DNA from 3 places in the Streptomyces sp. Z423-1 genome. Region 1 is predicted to be linked to each of the others. Evidence: riboswitches for the same ligand, from Rfam matches in the RefSeq annotation. Region 1 holds a riboswitch; each other region holds the start of a gene.
The links. Region 1 has a riboswitch for cobalamin ahead of HJD23_RS13325 (ribonucleoside-diphosphate reductase subunit alpha). Riboswitches for the same ligand answer to the same signal wherever they lie in the genome.
Positions count from the first base shown of each region.

Region 2: linked by a shared signal. The riboswitch ahead of HJD23_RS05965 ((2Fe-2S) ferredoxin domain-containing protein) and the one ahead of HJD23_RS13325 (ribonucleoside-diphosphate reductase subunit alpha) in region 1 are both predicted to bind cobalamin.
Region 3: linked by a shared signal. The riboswitch ahead of HJD23_RS33175 (cobalamin biosynthesis protein) and the one ahead of HJD23_RS13325 (ribonucleoside-diphosphate reductase subunit alpha) in region 1 are both predicted to bind cobalamin.

Region 1 is NZ_CP053109.1:2,972,506-2,977,956, reverse strand. It holds gene HJD23_RS13325 (ribonucleoside-diphosphate reductase subunit alpha) at 1-2,121, opposite strand, end outside; cobalamin riboswitch at 2,245-2,412, opposite strand; gene HJD23_RS13320 (GNAT family N-acetyltransferase) at 2,436-2,942, opposite strand; gene HJD23_RS13315 (sodium:solute symporter family protein) at 3,011-4,621, opposite strand; gene HJD23_RS13310 (DUF3311 domain-containing protein) at 4,618-4,881, opposite strand; gene HJD23_RS13305 (GntR family transcriptional regulator) at 5,086-5,451, opposite strand, start outside.
Region 2 is NZ_CP053109.1:1,285,986-1,291,436, reverse strand. It holds gene HJD23_RS05980 (TIGR03842 family LLM class F420-dependent oxidoreductase) at 1-328, shown strand, start outside; gene HJD23_RS05975 (NCS1 family nucleobase:cation symporter-1) at 473-2,017, shown strand; gene HJD23_RS05970 (hypothetical protein) at 2,045-2,707, opposite strand; cobalamin riboswitch at 3,030-3,157, shown strand; gene HJD23_RS05965 ((2Fe-2S) ferredoxin domain-containing protein) at 3,216-3,620, shown strand; gene HJD23_RS05960 (ABC transporter substrate-binding protein) at 3,714-4,667, shown strand; gene HJD23_RS05955 (iron ABC transporter permease) at 4,742-5,451, shown strand, end outside.
Region 3 is NZ_CP053109.1:7,369,410-7,374,860, reverse strand. It holds gene HJD23_RS33195 (class II aldolase/adducin family protein) at 1-207, opposite strand, end outside; partial or broken gene HJD23_RS33190 (GH25 family lysozyme) at 414-850, shown strand; gene HJD23_RS33185 (inorganic phosphate transporter) at 1,036-2,280, shown strand; gene HJD23_RS33180 (hypothetical protein) at 2,312-2,533, shown strand; cobalamin riboswitch at 2,702-2,845, shown strand; gene HJD23_RS33175 (cobalamin biosynthesis protein) at 2,946-3,893, shown strand; gene HJD23_RS33170 (cobyric acid synthase) at 3,890-5,398, shown strand; gene cobN (cobaltochelatase subunit CobN) at 5,395-5,451, shown strand, end outside.

The DNA of each region.
Region 1 (5,451 bases):
GAGGAACGGGGTCCGGGCCGCCGCCATGTCGATGAGGCCGCGCTGCGGGATCTCCCACGCCGTGCGGTACAGCCGCCGTACGTCCTCGGGGATCCAGGCGAAGTCCTGCACCGAGCCGTTCGCCTCGCGCAGCGCCTCACGGGTGCGGGCGTCCCAGACGCCGAGGGCCTTCAGTTCCTGCACCAGGTAAGAGTTGACCTGGAGGAACTCGCCGGACAGGGTCTCGCGCTTGAAGAGGTTGGACACCTGCGGCTCGATGCACTCGTAGACACCGGCGATCGAGGCGATGGTCGCGGTGGGCGCGATGGCCAGCAGCAGGGAGTTGCGCATCCCGACGGCGGCGATCCGCTCGCGCAGCGCCGCCCAGCGCTCCGGCCAGGTCCGCTCGACGTCGAAGTGGTCCGGGTGCAGCACGCCCCGCGCGGTACGGGTCTTCTCCCACGCGGGCAGCGGCCCGTTGCGCTCGGCGAGGTCGGCGGAGGCCTCGTACGCGGCGAGCATGATGCGCTCGGCGATGCGGGTGGAGAGTTGGTGGGCCTCGGGCGAGTCGAAGGGCAGCCGCAGCTTGAAGAAGACGTCCTGCAGGCCCATCGCGCCGAGGCCGACGGGGCGCCAGCGGGCGTTGGAGCGGCCCGCCTGCTCGGTCGGGTAGAAGTTGATGTCGACCACGCGGTCGAGGAAGGTGACGGCGGTGCGGACGGTGGCGTCCAGCCGCTCCCAGTCGATGCTCTGAGTCGCCGTATCGACAAAGGCACCCAGGTTCACCGACCCCAGGTTGCAGACGGCCGTCTCCCCGTCGCTGGTGACCTCCAGGATCTCCGTGCAGAGGTTCGAGGAGTGGATGACCTGGCCCGGCTCGGCGGTCTGGTTGGCGGTGCGGTTGGCGGCGTCCTTGAAGGTCATCCAGCCGTTGCCGGTCTGCGCGAGGGTGCGCATCATCCGGCCGTACAGCTCGCGGGCGGGCAGGGTCTTCTTCGCCAGGCCCTGTTCCTCGGCCTTGCGGTACGCGGCGTCGAACTCCTCGCCCCACAGGTCGACCAGCTCGGGCACGTCCGACGGCGAGAACAGCGACCACGGCGCGTCCGCGTTCACCCGGCGCATGAACTCGTCCGGGATCCAGTGCGCGAGGTTGAGGTTGTGCGTACGGCGGGCGTCCTCGCCGGTGTTGTCCCGCAGCTCCAGGAACTCCTCGATGTCGGAGTGCCAGGTCTCCAGGTAGACCGCCGCCGCGCCCTTGCGCCGGCCGCCCTGGTTCACGGCGGCGACCGAGGCGTCCAGCGTCTTCAGGAACGGGACGATGCCGTTGGAGTGGCCGTTGGTGCCGCGGATCAGGGAGCCGCGGGAACGGATCCGGGAGTACGAAAGACCGATGCCGCCGGCGTGCTTGGAGAGGCGGGCGACCTGGTGGTAGCGGTCATAGAGGGAGTCCAGCTCGTCCTTGGGGGAGTCGAGGAGGTAGCAGGACGACATCTGGGGGTGCCGGGTGCCGGAGTTGAAGAGGGTGGGGGAGGAGGGGAGGTAGTCGAGGCGGCTCATGAGCCCGTAGAGCGCGGCGACTTCCTCGACGGACCTCACCGTGTCGTCTTCGGCGAGCCCTGCGGCGACGCGCAGCATGAAGTGCTGGGGCGTCTCGATGACCTTGCGGGTGATCGGGTGCCGGAGCAGATAGCGGCTGTACAGGGTGCGCAGGCCGAAGTAGCCGAAGCGGTCGTCGGCGTCCGGGTCGACAAGCGCGTCGAGCCGGGCGGCGTGCAGGCGTACGAACTCGGCGGTCCGGTCGGCGATGAGCCCCTCCCGATGCCCGACCGTGACGGACTCGGTGAAGGACGTCACGCCCTGGGAGGCGGCCTCGGCGGCGATGGAGACGGTCAGCAGCCGGGCGGCCAGCCGGGAGTAGGCGGGGTCCTCGGAGATGAGGCCGGCGGCGGCCTCCGTGGCCAGCTCGCGCAGCTCCGTCTCGTCCGCCCGGGCGGACCGGCCGCGCAACGCGGCAGCGGCCACCCGGCCGGGGTCGGCGTCGGGGAGGTCGGCGGTCAGCTCGGTCAGGGTCCGCAGCAGTGCGGTTCCGGGGCCGTCGGACTCCGGGGTCGCTGAGGCCGGTTCGGCTGGCGCGATGGTCACGGGGGGCTCTCCCTCGCTCGGCACGGGGGCCTTGCGGAGGACAGGGGGCAGCACACGAGCGCACGCGGCGTCGCGTCCACCGGCCCATTCCACGAGGCCCGGACGTCAGGGCACCCGGACCGGTTGGCCGGGCGCACTGTCGGCAGGTCCTCGGACTGACTCTCGTACCACGACATGCGGGCATACGTGTACGAGTACACCGTTGCGGGACAGTTCCGGATTCGCACCGGATTCCCCTGCGACGACAGCGAGCATGAGCATACATGTTGTGCCGGGTGCGGAAGGCACCCCCATATGTTGTGTCGCCGATGACTTCAGAGCGTCAACTCATAGGTGATGAGCGTGATGTCGTCGAGGTGGGGGACCGGGTTCCAGTCGCGGTCCGGTGTGCGGGTGAAGCCCAGGCGTTCGTAGATGCGGTGGGCTGCGTGCATGGTGCGCTGGGTCGACAGGACGATGCCCGTGCAGCCGTGTGTGGTGCGTGCCCGGTCGATGCAGGCGCGTACGAGGGTCTCGCCGATGCCTCGGCCGCGGGCCTCGTGGGCGACGGCGAGCATGCGGATCTCGGCCTCTCCGGGGCGCGCTATGTCGGCCATGGGGCCGCCGGACGGGACGAAGGTCACGCCGCCCAGGATCCGGTCGTTCTCCGCGGCCACCAGGACCTCGGCTGCGGCGGCCCGTTTGGCGACGTTTCTGAGTTCGCCGAGGTATGTGTCGCTCTCGCCGAAGTCGAGGAGGCCGTCCTGGAGGTAGGCCTGGGCTGTGATGTCGCCGAGGGTCTCGTATTCGGTGGGGTCCGCGGGGCGGATGGCTATGTCCATGGAGGTGAGTGTGTACGACAGCGGGCCGCCGTGGTGCTTGGTGCCGGCGGCCCGCTGCGGGTTGTTTCTCAGTGGCTCGACCCCGCGGTCGCCGGGGGGAGTTCCACCTTGACGCCCGGGTCGCCCGCGTCCGCCGTGTAGTCCTCGGGGCTCGTCTCATCCGTACCCTCGGGGGCCTTCGCCGCCCTCAGGACGAAGGTGAGGACCACCGTCACCACCAGGTTGAGGACGAACGCCGTGAGGCCGATGTAGCCGATCTCGCCGATGCCGGGGATCTCCGCCGAGGAGCCGCCGAAGTGCTTCTGCGTCGGCGAGGCGACGCCGTACGCCGCGACCGTGCCGTAGATCATTCCGACCGCCCAGCCGGCCAGCAGCGCCCAGCGGTGGAACCAGCGGGTGAACAGACCGCCGACCAGGGCGGGCATGGTCTGGAGGATCCAGATGCCGCCGAGCAGCTGGAAGTTGATCGCGACCGTCTTGTCCATGCCGAGGACGAAGACCAGCGCGCCGACCTTCACCAGCAGGGACACCAGCTTGGAGACCTTGGTCTCCTGAGCGGGCGTGGCGTCCGGCTTGATGAAGTCCTTGTAGATGTTGCGGGTGAAGAGGTTCGCCGCCGCGATCGACATGATGGCCGCCGGGACCAGCGCGCCGATGCCGATCGCCGCGAACGCCACGCCCGCGAACCAGGCCGGGAACATGTTCTCGAACAGCTGCGGGATCGCCAGCTGGCCGTTCTCCACCTTGATACCGGCCGCGATCGCCATGAAGCCGAGCAGGCCGAGCATGCCCAGCATCAGCGAGTACAGCGGCAGGATCGTGGAGTTGCGGCGGATCACGTCCCGGCTGCGACTGGACAGCACCGCCGTCACGCTGTGCGGGTACATGAACAGCGCGAGGGCCGAGCCCAGCGCCAGCGTGGCGTACGTCCACTGCGAGGCCGCGTTCGGTACGAGTGCGCCGGCACCCGCCGCCGTGTACTTCTCGCTCGCCGCGCTGAAGATGTCGTCGAAGCCGCCCAGCTTGATCGGGATGTAGATGATCGCGACGGCGATGACGATGTAGATCAGCGTGTCCTTCACGAACGCGATCAGGGCCGGCGCCCGCAGACCCGACGAGTACGTGTACGCGGCCAGCACGCCGAAGGCGATCAGCAGCGGCAGGTCCTTGATGAACCAGTTGGTGTCCTCACCGCCGCCGATGCCCATCACGTCCAGCACGGCCTGGATGCCGACCAGTTGGAGGGCGATGTACGGCATCGTGGCGAGGATGCCGGTGACCGCCACCGCGAGGGAGAGGCCCTTCGAGTCGAAGCGGCCGCGGACGAAGTCCGAGGTGGTGACGTATCCGTGCTTGTGGGAGACCGACCACAGACGCGGCAGGAAGATGAACATCAGCGGGTAGATGAGGATCGTGTACGGCACCGCGAAGAAGCCCGCCGCGCCCGCCGCGTAGATCGCCGCCGGTACGGCGACGAAGGTGTACGCCGTGTAGAGGTCGCCGCCCAGCAGGAACCAGGTGATCCAGGTGCCGAACGACCGGCCGCCCAGGCCCCATTCGTCGAGGCTGTGCTCGTTCTCGGCCTTGCGCCAGCGCGCGGCGAGGAAGCCCATCACCGTGACGGCGACGAAGAAGAGGATGAAGACGGCGAGTGCGACGCCGTTCACGCCGTCGTTCATGCTCCCGCACCCCCCTGCGCCTTACGGGCGCGCTGGTCGCGCTGCCACAGCCGGTACGCGATCATGGTGAGCGCGGTGGAGATCACGACCCAGGCCATCTGGTACCAGTAGAAGAACGGGATGCCGATGAACACCGGCTCCATCTTCGCGTACGAGCCCACCCAGAGCATGGCCACGAAGGGCGCTATCAGGCAGAGGGCGACGACGACCCGTAGCGGCGTCACCACCGGCCCTCTGTTCACATCTGGGGCATCTGACATCTGACGGCTCCGTCCCCTCGCTGATCACCTGGTGTAATGCGCAGGCAATCTAGGTCACGGTGTCCCGCCACCGGAAGCCCTTGTTCACATACCGGTACCTCGGCAGCAGCGGAAGCCTCGCCGGGGGTCCCTTTCCTCCCGGCCTGTCCGCGTTCGCTCCTTCTCCCCCGCGTGGTGCCCCCGGCCTGGCCCGGCCCCCGGCTGCTACGCCTCGGGCCGCTTCAGCCGTGCCACGAACTTGTACCGGTCGCCGCGGTACACCGACCGGACCCACTCCACCGGCTTGCCGTCGCGGTCCAGGGAGTGCCGGGACAGCATCAGCATCGGCAGGCCGACGTCGGTGCCGAGGAGCCCGGCCTCCCTGGGGGTGGCCAGCGAGGTCTCGATGGTCTCCTCGGCCTCCGCGAGATGGACGTCGTACACCTCGGCGAGGGCGGTGTAGAGGGACGTGTACTTGACGAGCGACCTGCGCAGGGCCGGGAAGCGCTTGGCGCTCAGGTGGGTGGTCTCGATGGCCATCGGCTCGCCGTTGGCCATGCGCAGCCGTTCGATGCGCAGGACGCGGCCGCC
Region 2 (5,451 bases), 1.7 Mb from region 1:
GATGGTGGGCAACCATGTCGCCGACCTGGTCGCCAAGTACGGCGAGCACTCGGCGGCCGTACCCGACGAACTCACCGACTACATCAAGGCCCGTGAGGGCTACGACTACTCCCACCACGGGCGCAGCGGAAACCCCGACACCCGGTTCGTGCCGGACGAGATCGTCGACCGGTTCTGCCTCATCGGGCCGGTCGAGAGGCACATCGAGAAACTCAACGCGCTGCGTGAGCTGGGCGTCGACCAGTTCGCGGTGTACGACATGCACGACGCGCAGGAAGCGGTGATCGACGCGTACGGCGCACAGGTCATCCCGGCGGTCAACGCCTGATCCACCACCCCCGGGGTCAACGCCTGACCCACGCTCCACCCCGACCCCCCCCACACCTTGTCCCCCCTCTCCGCTCCCCCGGAGAGGGGCCCAAGGCCAGCCCCGCACGGCCTCTCCCGTCCCACCTTGTCGATTGGCCTGCCCATGACCGAAACAGTCCCCACGGGGTCGCCCGCCGCCCGGACCGCCGACACCGACGGCCGGATAGAACTCGCCCCCGAGGCCTTCCCCACCGACAGTCCGTTCGCCAACGAGGACCTGCGTCCCGTCCCGGTCGCCGAGCGCAAGTGGACGACCTACAACTTCGCGGCGCTGTGGATCTCCATGGCGCACTGCATCCCCAGCTGGACCCTGGCCTCCGGCCTGGTGGCGCTCGGCATGGACTGGAAGCAGGCGGTCTTCACCATCGCGCTGGCCAACGTCATCGTGCTACTGCCGATGCTGGCCACCGGCCACGCCGGCCCCAAGTACGGCATCCCCTTCCCGGTGCTCGCCCGCGCCTCCTTCGGGCTGCGCGGCGCCAACGTCCCGGCGCTGATCCGGGCGGCGGTGGCGTGCGGCTGGTTCGGCATCCAGACCTGGATCGGCGGCAGCGGCATCTTCGTCCTCGGCTCCAAGCTCACCGGCGGTGAGTGGGAGAAGGCCGGGCAGATCGCCGGCAACCCCTGGCCGTTGTGGCTGTGCTTCATCCTGTTCTGGGCCGTGCAGATCGCCATCATCTACCGCGGCATGGACTTCCTGCGGCACTTCGAGAACTGGGCCGCGCCCTTCGTGATCGTCGGCGCCTTCGTGCTGCTGATCTGGATCGCGGTGGAGGCAAACGGTTTCGGCGAGTTGCTGTCGCAGCCCTCGCAACTCGGCTGGGGCGCGGACTTCTGGCCGGTCTTCTTCCCGTCCCTCATGGGCATGATCGGCTTCTGGGCGACCCTCTCGCTCAACATCCCCGACTTCACCCGCTTCGGCGCCAGCCAGCGCGCCCAGACGTGGGGTCAGTCACTGGGCCTGCCCACGACGATGACCCTGTTCGCGATCCTCGCCGTGCTGGTCACCTCCGGCTCCGAGGTGGTCTACGGCGAGGCGATCTGGGACCCGGTCGTCCTCGCCGCCAAGGCGGACAACGTCTTCGGCCTGCTCTTCGCGCTCATCACCGTGCTGGTCGCCACCATCTCCGTGAACATCGCGGCCAACGTGGTGTCCCCGGCGTACGACCTGGCCAACCTGGCGCCGAAGTTCATCAACTTCCGTACCGGCGCGCTGATCACGGGCGTCATCGGCGTCCTGATCTTCCCGTGGAAACTGATCTCGACGCCCGAGTTCTACATCTTCACCTGGCTCGGCGTGGTCGGCGGCCTGCTCGGCACGGTCGCGGGCATCCTGATCGCCGACTACTGGATCGTCCGGCGTACGGTCCTGCATCTGGCGGATCTGTACACGCCGGGCGGGCGCTACTGGTACACCTCCGGCTGGAACTGGCGGGCCCTGGTGGCGTTCGTGGTCGGCGGTGTGCTGGCCGTCGGCGGGTCGTACTCCTCGGTGAACGCGGACGGAGTGAAGTCCGGCCCCTTCCCGGCGGACGGCGTGATCCCGTTCCTGAAACCGCTCGCCGACTACGGCTGGGCGGTGGGCCTGGCGGCCTCACTGCTGCTGTACGTGGCGCTGATGCTGCCGCGTGAGCGCACCGCGTCCTGACAGGTCGCCCGTCGGAGGGCGGTCGGCCTACTGACCGCCCTCCAGCGCCGCCACCGCCTCCTTGGCCGCCTTGATCGCACCCTTGTTGATCTCGTCGGAGCTGGGCGCACCCTTCGACTCGAAGTCGGAGCCGTTGTACGTCACGACCACCAGCGCGTTGGAGGCGCGCGCGATCACCACGCCCTCGCGGGTCTTCTGGTCGTCCTCGGTGGTGAGGTTCACGACGGAGTAGGCCGCGTCCCCCACGCCGGGGACGACGCCACCGCCGCTCTTCTCCTCGACGCGCTGCTGGTACTGCTTCTGCGCATCGTCGTCCGAGTCGCGGATCTCGAAGGAGACGTCGAGCCAGCGGTAGTCGTAGCCCTTGAGGGCGTTCCAGGAGCAGGTGCGGCGCACCGAACTGTCCGTCGAGGCGATCTCCTTCCCGGCCGTCTTGGCGCCCGGTACCAGCGACGTGATCGTCTTCTTGGCGAGGCTGCCGCACGGCGCCGGGGCCTTGGTGTACGTCTTCGGCACGGCCGTCGAGGACGGTGCCGAGGCGGACTGGGTCCCGGTCCTGTCCGCCGCCTTGTCCTGGGCGGCGGGCGCGGCGGACTCCGGGCCGGAGGTGAGCGCCCAGCCCGCGCAGGCGAGCACGGCGACCGGGGTCAGGCGCGCGGTGAGAGCGAGCGGCAGAGGTAGGGAACGCACGGCGCACTTCTCGTGGGGGATGGTGCGGAGGGGGTCCGCACTGCGGACGGGACGCCAGTGTCACACGACTCCCTGTGGGGCGGAAGTGCCAACTCGCTCCGTACTTGAGCGGTAACTGAGCCTGACGGTCGGTGCGTTGTGTGTCCCGTTATGTCCGCGCGGGCGCGGCAGGGGCGGTGCATCCTCGGCTGGGGCAGCCGGCGTGGTGACGAGCTCGGCAGCGGAAGGCAGATCGGTGATGAGGTCGACGCCCTCGCCCGTGGCGCCCTGATGACGCGCCGTGTCGCAGATGCGATGATGCTCGGCGACAAGGCGACGGCGGAACGAGGAAGCCGGTGTGAATCCGGCGCGGTCCCGCCACTGTGATCGGCGAGCGGATCCCGAACAGGCCACTGCCCGAAGGCGGGTGGGAAGGCCGGGACGAGCTTCGACCCGAGAGCCAGGAGACTCACGCGGTCGCCTCCTCGACGAACCCGGGGCGGATTTCCCCGGAGGAGGGTGGTTCGGCATGCCCGTGAGGCCGGCCGAGGGGGCGTACGAGAGCCCGGTGGGCAGAGGGTCGGTCGATCCGGTGCCGTGCCGGGTCGTCGTGTGCCGGGACTGCTGCTGCGGCAGTCCCAAGGTGACCGGGGTGGATCACACGGCGCAGACCGCGCGCCTGCGTGAGACCGCTCCCGTACGCGTCTCCGCCTGTCTGGACGTGTGCGATCAGGCCAACGTGATCGTCGTGCAGCCCTCCGCCGCCGGACGGGCCGCCGGGGCGCGGCCGGTCTGGCTGGGCCTGGTCAACGACCCGGCCGCCACCGAGGACATCGCCGCCTGGGTGAGCGCGGGCGGCCCCGGCATCGCTCCCCGGCCCGAGATCCTCGACCTCTACGCCTTTACCCCGCCTCGGCGCCGCGCGGTCTCCTGAGACCGGCAGCCTGCGCGCCGACCGTCCGTAACACCCGTACGAGAGGAACCTTCCCATGACGGGCAGACGACCGCTGTCCCCCCCCTGCTGGCCATGGCCACAGCTCTGCTGATCTCCGGTTGTGGCGGGAGCGCCCAGGACAACGGCGGTGGCGCCGAGGGCCCGGCCGCGAAGGGCTTCCCGGTCACCGTGTCCAACTGCGGGGTGATGACGACGTTTCAGCGCCCGCCGCAGCGCGCGGTGTCACTGAACCAGCACGCGACCGAGGTGATGCTGGCGCTCGGCCTGGAGAAGTCGATGGTCGGCACGGGCTACCTCGACGACGAGATCCTCCCCGAGTACCGGGCCGCCTACGACAAGGTCGAGGTGCTGTCGAAGGAGTACCCGTCGTACGAGACGCTGCTGGCCGCCGAGCCCGACTTCGTCTACGGCGGCTGGGCCTCCACCTTCGACGAGAAGGAGGGCCGCTCCCGTGACGCCTTCACCAAGGCCGGCATCAACACCCGCCTCAACATCGAGGAGTGCCCGTCCGGGCCGGTCACGATGACCCTGATGGACCGGGAGATCCGCGAGGTCGCCGAGGTCTTCGGCGTCCCGGAGCGGGCCGAGCGGCAGATCGAGCGGCTGCACGCCACCCTGGACGAGGTGGACAGGAAACTCGACGGCGTCGAGCCGGTGAAGCTGTTCGTCTACGACAGCGGCGACAAGACCGCCTTCACCGCGGGTGGCGCGGGCATCGGCAACGACATGATCGAGCGGGCCGGAGGGGTCAACCTCTTCGCCGACCTCGACAAACCGTTCGGTGACGTGTCGTTCGAGCAGGTGGCGGAGCGGGCGCCCGAGGTCATCGTCATCTACGACTACGGCGACCGGACCGTGGCACAGAAGAAGGAGTTCCTGCTCGCGAACCCGGCGCTGAAGGACGTGCCCGCCATCAAGAACCAGCGGTTCGCGGTGCTGCCGCTGTCCTCCACCGTCGTGGGCGTACGGGTGCCCGCGGCCGTTGCGTCGCTGGCCCGTCAGCTCCACCCGGACCGCTTCCGGTGACCGGCGTGACCGAGCCGGCCGCCGCCGAGGCGGTCGGCAAGAGCGACTCCCCCGGAGCAGGGGCCGCGCAGGCCGTGACCGGCCGCCGCAGACTCCCCTACGCCCTGGTGCTGGCCGGGCTCGCCGCCCTGGTGGCGGTGGCGGCGACGGTCGGGATCGCGGCCGGTTCGGTCACGATCCCCGCCGGGGAGGTGTGGGGCATCCTGCTCCACCACCTGCACCCCGCCCTGGCCGAAGCGACGTGGCCCCCGGTGCGGGAGACGATCGTCACCGACGTCCGGCTGCCCCGGGTGCTGTTGTGCGCGGTGGTGGGAGCCGGACTGTCGGTGGCGGGGATGGCGTTGCAGGCCCTGGTCCGCAACCCGCTCGCCGATCCGATGCTGCTGGGAGTGTCGTCGGGCGCGAGCGTCGGCGCGGTGCTGGTCCTCGTCTTCAACGTGACGCTGTTCGGGGCCTTCTCGCTGCCGCTCGCGGCGTTCTGCGGCGCTCTGGCGGCCCTGGTCGCGGTGTACTTCCTGGCCCGCTCCGGCGGACGGATGACCACCGTGCGGCTGGTCCTGGCGGGCGTGGCGACGGCCGAGGTGCTGTCGGCGGTGGCGAGTTTCCTCGTGGTCACCTCCAACGACCCCCACAAGACGCAGTCGGCGCTGCGCTGGATGCTCGGCGGACTCGCCGGCACCACCTGGACGATGGTGTGGATCCCGGCCGCAGCGGTCCTGCTCGGCACGGCCGTCCTGCTCGGCGTGAGCCGCCCGCTGAACCTGCTGCTCGCCGGAGAGGAGGC
Region 3 (5,451 bases), 4.4 Mb from region 1:
GTCCCCGACCCGGACGGAGACATTGCCGGACGTTCCGACGACCAGTCCGTCGGACACGGTCCGGCGGGCCGTGGCCACCAGGTCCTCCCATGCCCGGGCCTCCTCGCTGGGCGCACCGCTCCCCCGGGACTCCGGCGCATCCCGAGCGCCTGTGGAGACGCCCCGCGCATCCCGCTGATCCCGCTGATCCCACCGCTGTTCAGCCATGCCGCGATCCTGCCAGGCGGTCCCCCGGCACGTCCTGGCGCGTCCCGGCGCGGACGCACTGTAGGGGGGAGGCGGCACCTCCGGCAGGGCGCAGATCATCCTTCGTCCCCTTCTGCTCCCGCTTGGCCGGAGATCGATGAGCTTTCAACGATCTTCCACTACGCTCTCGGTGGATTTGCCATGCACGTCGCCATTCCGGGGGGAACATGGCTCGTGACCGCGAACCGTCCCGCCGTCGCGGCCGCACCCTCGCGGCCTCGGTGACGGCGCTCGCGATAGGAGGGACCGCGCTGGCCGAGGTTCCGGCCCGCGCGGCGAGCAAACCGAAGGGACACGATGTCTCCTCGCACCAGAAGAACGTCGACTGGCAGCGGGCGAGGGCGAAGGGCGCGCGGTTCGTCTACGTGAAGGCGACCGAGTCCACCACGTACCGCAACCCACCACCACCCACTGGTGGGACACCTGCACCGGCGGTAGCCGCGCCTTCGGGCGCGACCACGCCCTGTGGATCGCCCGGTACGACTCGGCGACGGCGGGCACACTGCCCGCGGGGTGGTCGTTGTGGACCTTCTGGCAGTACGACAACAGCGGCAGCCTGCCGGGTGACCAGAATCTCTTCAACGGGTCGATGACCCAGCTGTAGCGGTTCGCGAAGGGCGCCTAGCCGTGCGGGGCGGGGGCCCGGCGGTGGGGCACAGGGGCCGTCGATTCCGGGGGGTACGGCGGCCCTCGCCTAAGGACACTCGGAAGCCCCCCTCAGTTCACCTTTCGTTCACCTAGGTTACCTACGGTCGTCCAGCCAATGACCTCGAACGATTGCCTGGGTAAATGGAAGGCATCTCGCTGATCCTCGCGATTGTGGTGGTAACCGCACTCGCGTTCGATTTTACGAACGGTTTCCACGACACCGCGAACGCGATGGCCACCACCATCTCGACAGGTGCCCTCCGACCCAAGGTCGCGGTGGCCATGTCCGCCGTCCTCAACCTGGTCGGCGCCTTCCTGTCCGTGGAGGTCGCGAACACGATTTCCAAGGGCCTGGTGGACGAGAGCGGCATCCGTCCCGAGGTCATCTTCGCCGCCCTGGTCGGCGCGATCCTGTGGAACCTGCTGACCTGGCTGGTCGGCCTGCCGTCCTCCTCCTCGCACGCCCTGATGGGCGGCCTGATCGGCGCCACCGTCGCCTCGGCCGGTGTCGGCGCGGTGCACGGCGACGTGCTCGTCACCAAGGTGCTGATCCCGGCGATCGCGGCCCCGCTGGTCGCGGGCGTCGCGGCGATGCTCGGTGCCCGGCTGACGTACCGGCTGGGCAAGAAGGCCGAAGACACCCAGGCCGCCGCCAAGGGCTACCGCGCCGGCCAGATCGCCTCCGCGGGCCTGGTCTCCCTGGCCCACGGCACCAACGACGCGCAGAAGACCATGGGCATCATCACCCTCGCCCTGGTCGCCGGCGGCACCCTCGCCCCCGACTCCGACCCGCCCATGTGGGTCATCCTCTCCGCGGGCCTGGCCATCGCGCTCGGCACCTACCTCGGCGGCTGGCGCATCATCCGCACCATGGGCAAGGGCCTGACCGACCTGCAGCCGCAGCAGGGGTTCGCCGCGCAGACCAGCGCCGCGACCGTCATCCTGGCCTCCTCCCACCTCGGCTTCTCCCTCTCCACCACGCACTCGGTCTCCGGCGCGGTGATGGGCGCGGGCCTGGGCCGCAAGGGCGGCGTGGTCCGCTGGTCCACCGCCACCCGGATGTTCGTCGCCTGGGGTCTGACGCTCCCGGCCGCCGCGCTGGTCGGCGCGATCGCCGAGTGGGTGACCGGCTTCGGCTCCTGGGGCACCGCCGTCGTGGCCGTCTTCCTGGTCGGCTCCAGCGCCGCGATCTGGAAGATCTCCCGCCGCGAGGTCGTGAACCACACGAACGTCAACGACACGGACGAGGAACCGGCCGGCGTGGTGACGGCGGCGATGGCCGCGGTCACGCCGCCTCCGACCGGCGCGCCGGTGGACGACCTCGCCACCACGATCCCCGCACAGAAGACGGCCGCGGAGCCGACGCCCTCTCAGGCCACCGTCTGAGCACCCGGTTACTGAAGGAAAGCAGCAGCAGATGAAGATCGACTGGGCGGCCCTCGGCTCCGTCTTCGGCGTCAGCCTCGTGGTCACGGTGGCCCTGGTGGGCCTGTTCACCCTCGGCATCACCGGCCTGTCGCGGCGCGAACGCGCGGCGCGGCAGGGCGAGTCGGCGGCGCTGGCGGTGACCGGCGCGTACGCCGCGTTCGCGGCCTGCGTGGCGGCTGTGGGATACGGGATCTATCTGATCGTGGCCTGACGGCCGTCGGCGATCCGCGCCCTGCACGGTGCCCCCAACAGGGGGCACGGGCAGGGCGCTTCGGCGTGCGCCGACGAAGGAGTAGCGCACGTACGCGAGTACCAGTGCCGCATGTGTCGTGTGGGCCTCAGCACACTTGCCCCGCCGCAGGTCAACGGCAAGTTGACGGCTGTTCCGGCCCCGTGGTGGACTGCCGGAGCCATGTACGGCGGCAGGAGAGGAAGCCGGTGCGAATCCGGCGCGGTCCCGCCACTGTGACCGGGGAAGGAACTCCCCGGGAGCCAGGAACTCTCACCGCCGGTCTCGTCGAACCAGGGCGTGGACACCCTGAGTGAGGACATAACGCGATGCTCGGCTGCCCAGTGAGGTCCAGAACCAGGTCTCTGCCCGACCGCACGGCCGGCTGAGCCCCATGCGTGCCGATCGCGTTTTCGCGTACGGCGCCGCCGCCGGCCTCCTCGGCGACCTGATCCTCGGCGATCCGCGCCGTGGGCACCCGGTCGCCGCGTTCGGGCGGGCCGCCGCCGCCGTGGAACGGGTGTTGTGGCGCGACCACCGCGCGTGGGGTGCGGCGCACACCGCCGTGTGCGCCGGTGGCGCCGTCGCGCTCGGTGTCCTCGCCCGCAGGGTCGTACGGTCCTCCCCCGCCGCCTCCGTCGCCCTCACCGGACTCGCCACCTGGGCCGTCGTCGGGGGGACTTCGCTGGCCCGGGAGGCGCGGGCCGTCGGGCGTGCCCTGGAGGCGGGGGACGTCGAGGGGGCGCGGGCTCGGCTGCCGCATCTGTGCGGGCGGGATCCGCAGGCCCTGGACGCCGACGGGATCGCCCGGGCCGTGGTCGAGTCGGTGGCCGAGAACACCTCCGACGCGGTGGTGGGAGCGCTGGTGTGGGGGGCCGTCGGCGGGGTGCCCGGGCTGGTCGGCTTCCGGGCCGTCAACACGCTGGACGCCATGATCGGGCACAAGTCGCCCAGGTACCGGCGGTACGGGTGGGCCTCCGCCCGGCTCGACGACCTCGCCGGGTGGCCGGGGGCCCGGCTGACCGCCGTGCTGGCCGCCCTCGCCGGACCGGATCCGCGCGCGGCCGTACGGGCCTGGCGCGAGGACGCGGACAAGCATCCCAGCCCCAACGCCGGGCCCGTGGAGGCGTCGTTCGCGGGGGCGCTGGGGGTACGGCTGGGCGGGACCCTCTCGTACGGAGGGCGGATCGAGCACCGGCCTGTGCTCAACGGCCGAGGACGCGCGGTCGGGGTCGGCGACATCGAGCGGGCGGTACGGCTCTCCCGGCGCGTCGGCTGGCTCGCGCTCGGCGTGTGCGCGGGCGCGGGCGCGCGGATGCTGAAGAAGGGGCGTACGTCATGAGCGGGGGACTGCTGGTCGCCGGTACCACCTCCGACGCCGGTAAGAGCGTCGTCACCGCCGGGATCTGCCGCTGGCTGGTGCGGCAGGGCGTCAAGGTCGCGCCCTTCAAGGCGCAGAACATGTCGCTCAATTCGTTCGTCACCCGCGAGGGTGCCGAGATCGGACGGGCGCAGGCCATGCAGGCACAGGCGTGCCGCGTGGAGCCGACCGCGCTGATGAATCCCGTGCTGCTCAAGCCGGGTGGCGAGCAGAGCAGCCAGGTGGTGCTGCTGGGCAAGCCCGTCGGGGAGATGAGTGCGCGCGGGTATCACGGGGGGCGGCAGCAGCGGCTCCTCGGAACCGTGCTCGACTGTCTTGCCGAACTGCGGGGCACGTATGACGCGGTGATCTGTGAGGGGGCCGGCAGCCCGGCCGAGATCAATCTGCGCCGGACCGACATCGTGAACATGGGGATCGCCCGGGGCGCCCGGCTCCCCGTGCTCGTCGTCGGCGACATCGACCGCGGCGGGGTCTTCGCGTCCTTCTACGGGACCGTGGCGCTGCTGTCGCCCGAAGACCAGGAGTTCGTCGCCGGGTTCCTCGTCAACAAGTTCCGAGGGGATGTCTCCCTGCTGGAGCCGGGGCTGGACATGCTCCATTCGCTCACCGGGCGGCGGACATACGGGGTGCTGCCGTACCGGCACGGGCTCGGGATCGACGAGGAGGACGGGCTCCGGGTCTCCCTGCGCGGGACCGTGCGGGAGTCCGTCGTCGCGCCGCCCGTCGGCGAGGACGTGCTGCGCGTCGCCGTGTGTGCCGTACCGCTGATGTCCAACTTCACGGACGTGGACGCCCTCGCCGCCGAACCCGGTGTCGTGGTGCGGTTCGTGGACCGGCCGGAGGAGCTGGCCGACGCGGATCTCGTGGTGATACCGGGGACGCGCGGGACCGTACGGGCGCTGGAGTGGCTGCGCGAGCGGGGCCTCGCGGCGGCCATCGCCCGCAGGGCCGCCGAGCGCAGGCCCGTGCTCGGGATCTGCGGCGGCTTCCAGATCCTCGGCGAGCACATCGAGGACGACGTGGAGAGCCGGCGCGGGCAGGTCGACGGCCTCGGGGTCCTGCCCGTCCGGGTGCGGTTCGCCCGGGAGAAGACCCTCACCCGACCCGTCGGCGAGGCTCTCGGCGAGCCCGTCGAGGGGTACGAGATCCATCACGGCGTCGCCGACGTCACGGGCGGCGAAGCCTTCCTCGACGGCTGCCGGGTCGGGCAGACCTGGGGCACGCACTGGCACGGCTCGCTGGAGTCGGACGGTTTCCGGCGGGCCTTCCTGCGCGAGGTGGCGGCCGCCGCGGGCCGCCGCTTCGTGCCGGCGCCCGGCACCTCCTTCGCCGCGCTCCGCGAGGAGCAGCTCGACCGGCTCGGCGACCTGATCGAACAGCACGCGGACACGGACGCGCTGTGGCGGCTCATCGAGTCCGGCGCGCCGCAAGGACTGCCCTTCATTCCACCGGGAGCGCCCGCATGAGCACTGTGTTGTTGTTGTCGACCGCCGACACCGATCTGCTGGCGGCCCGTGCC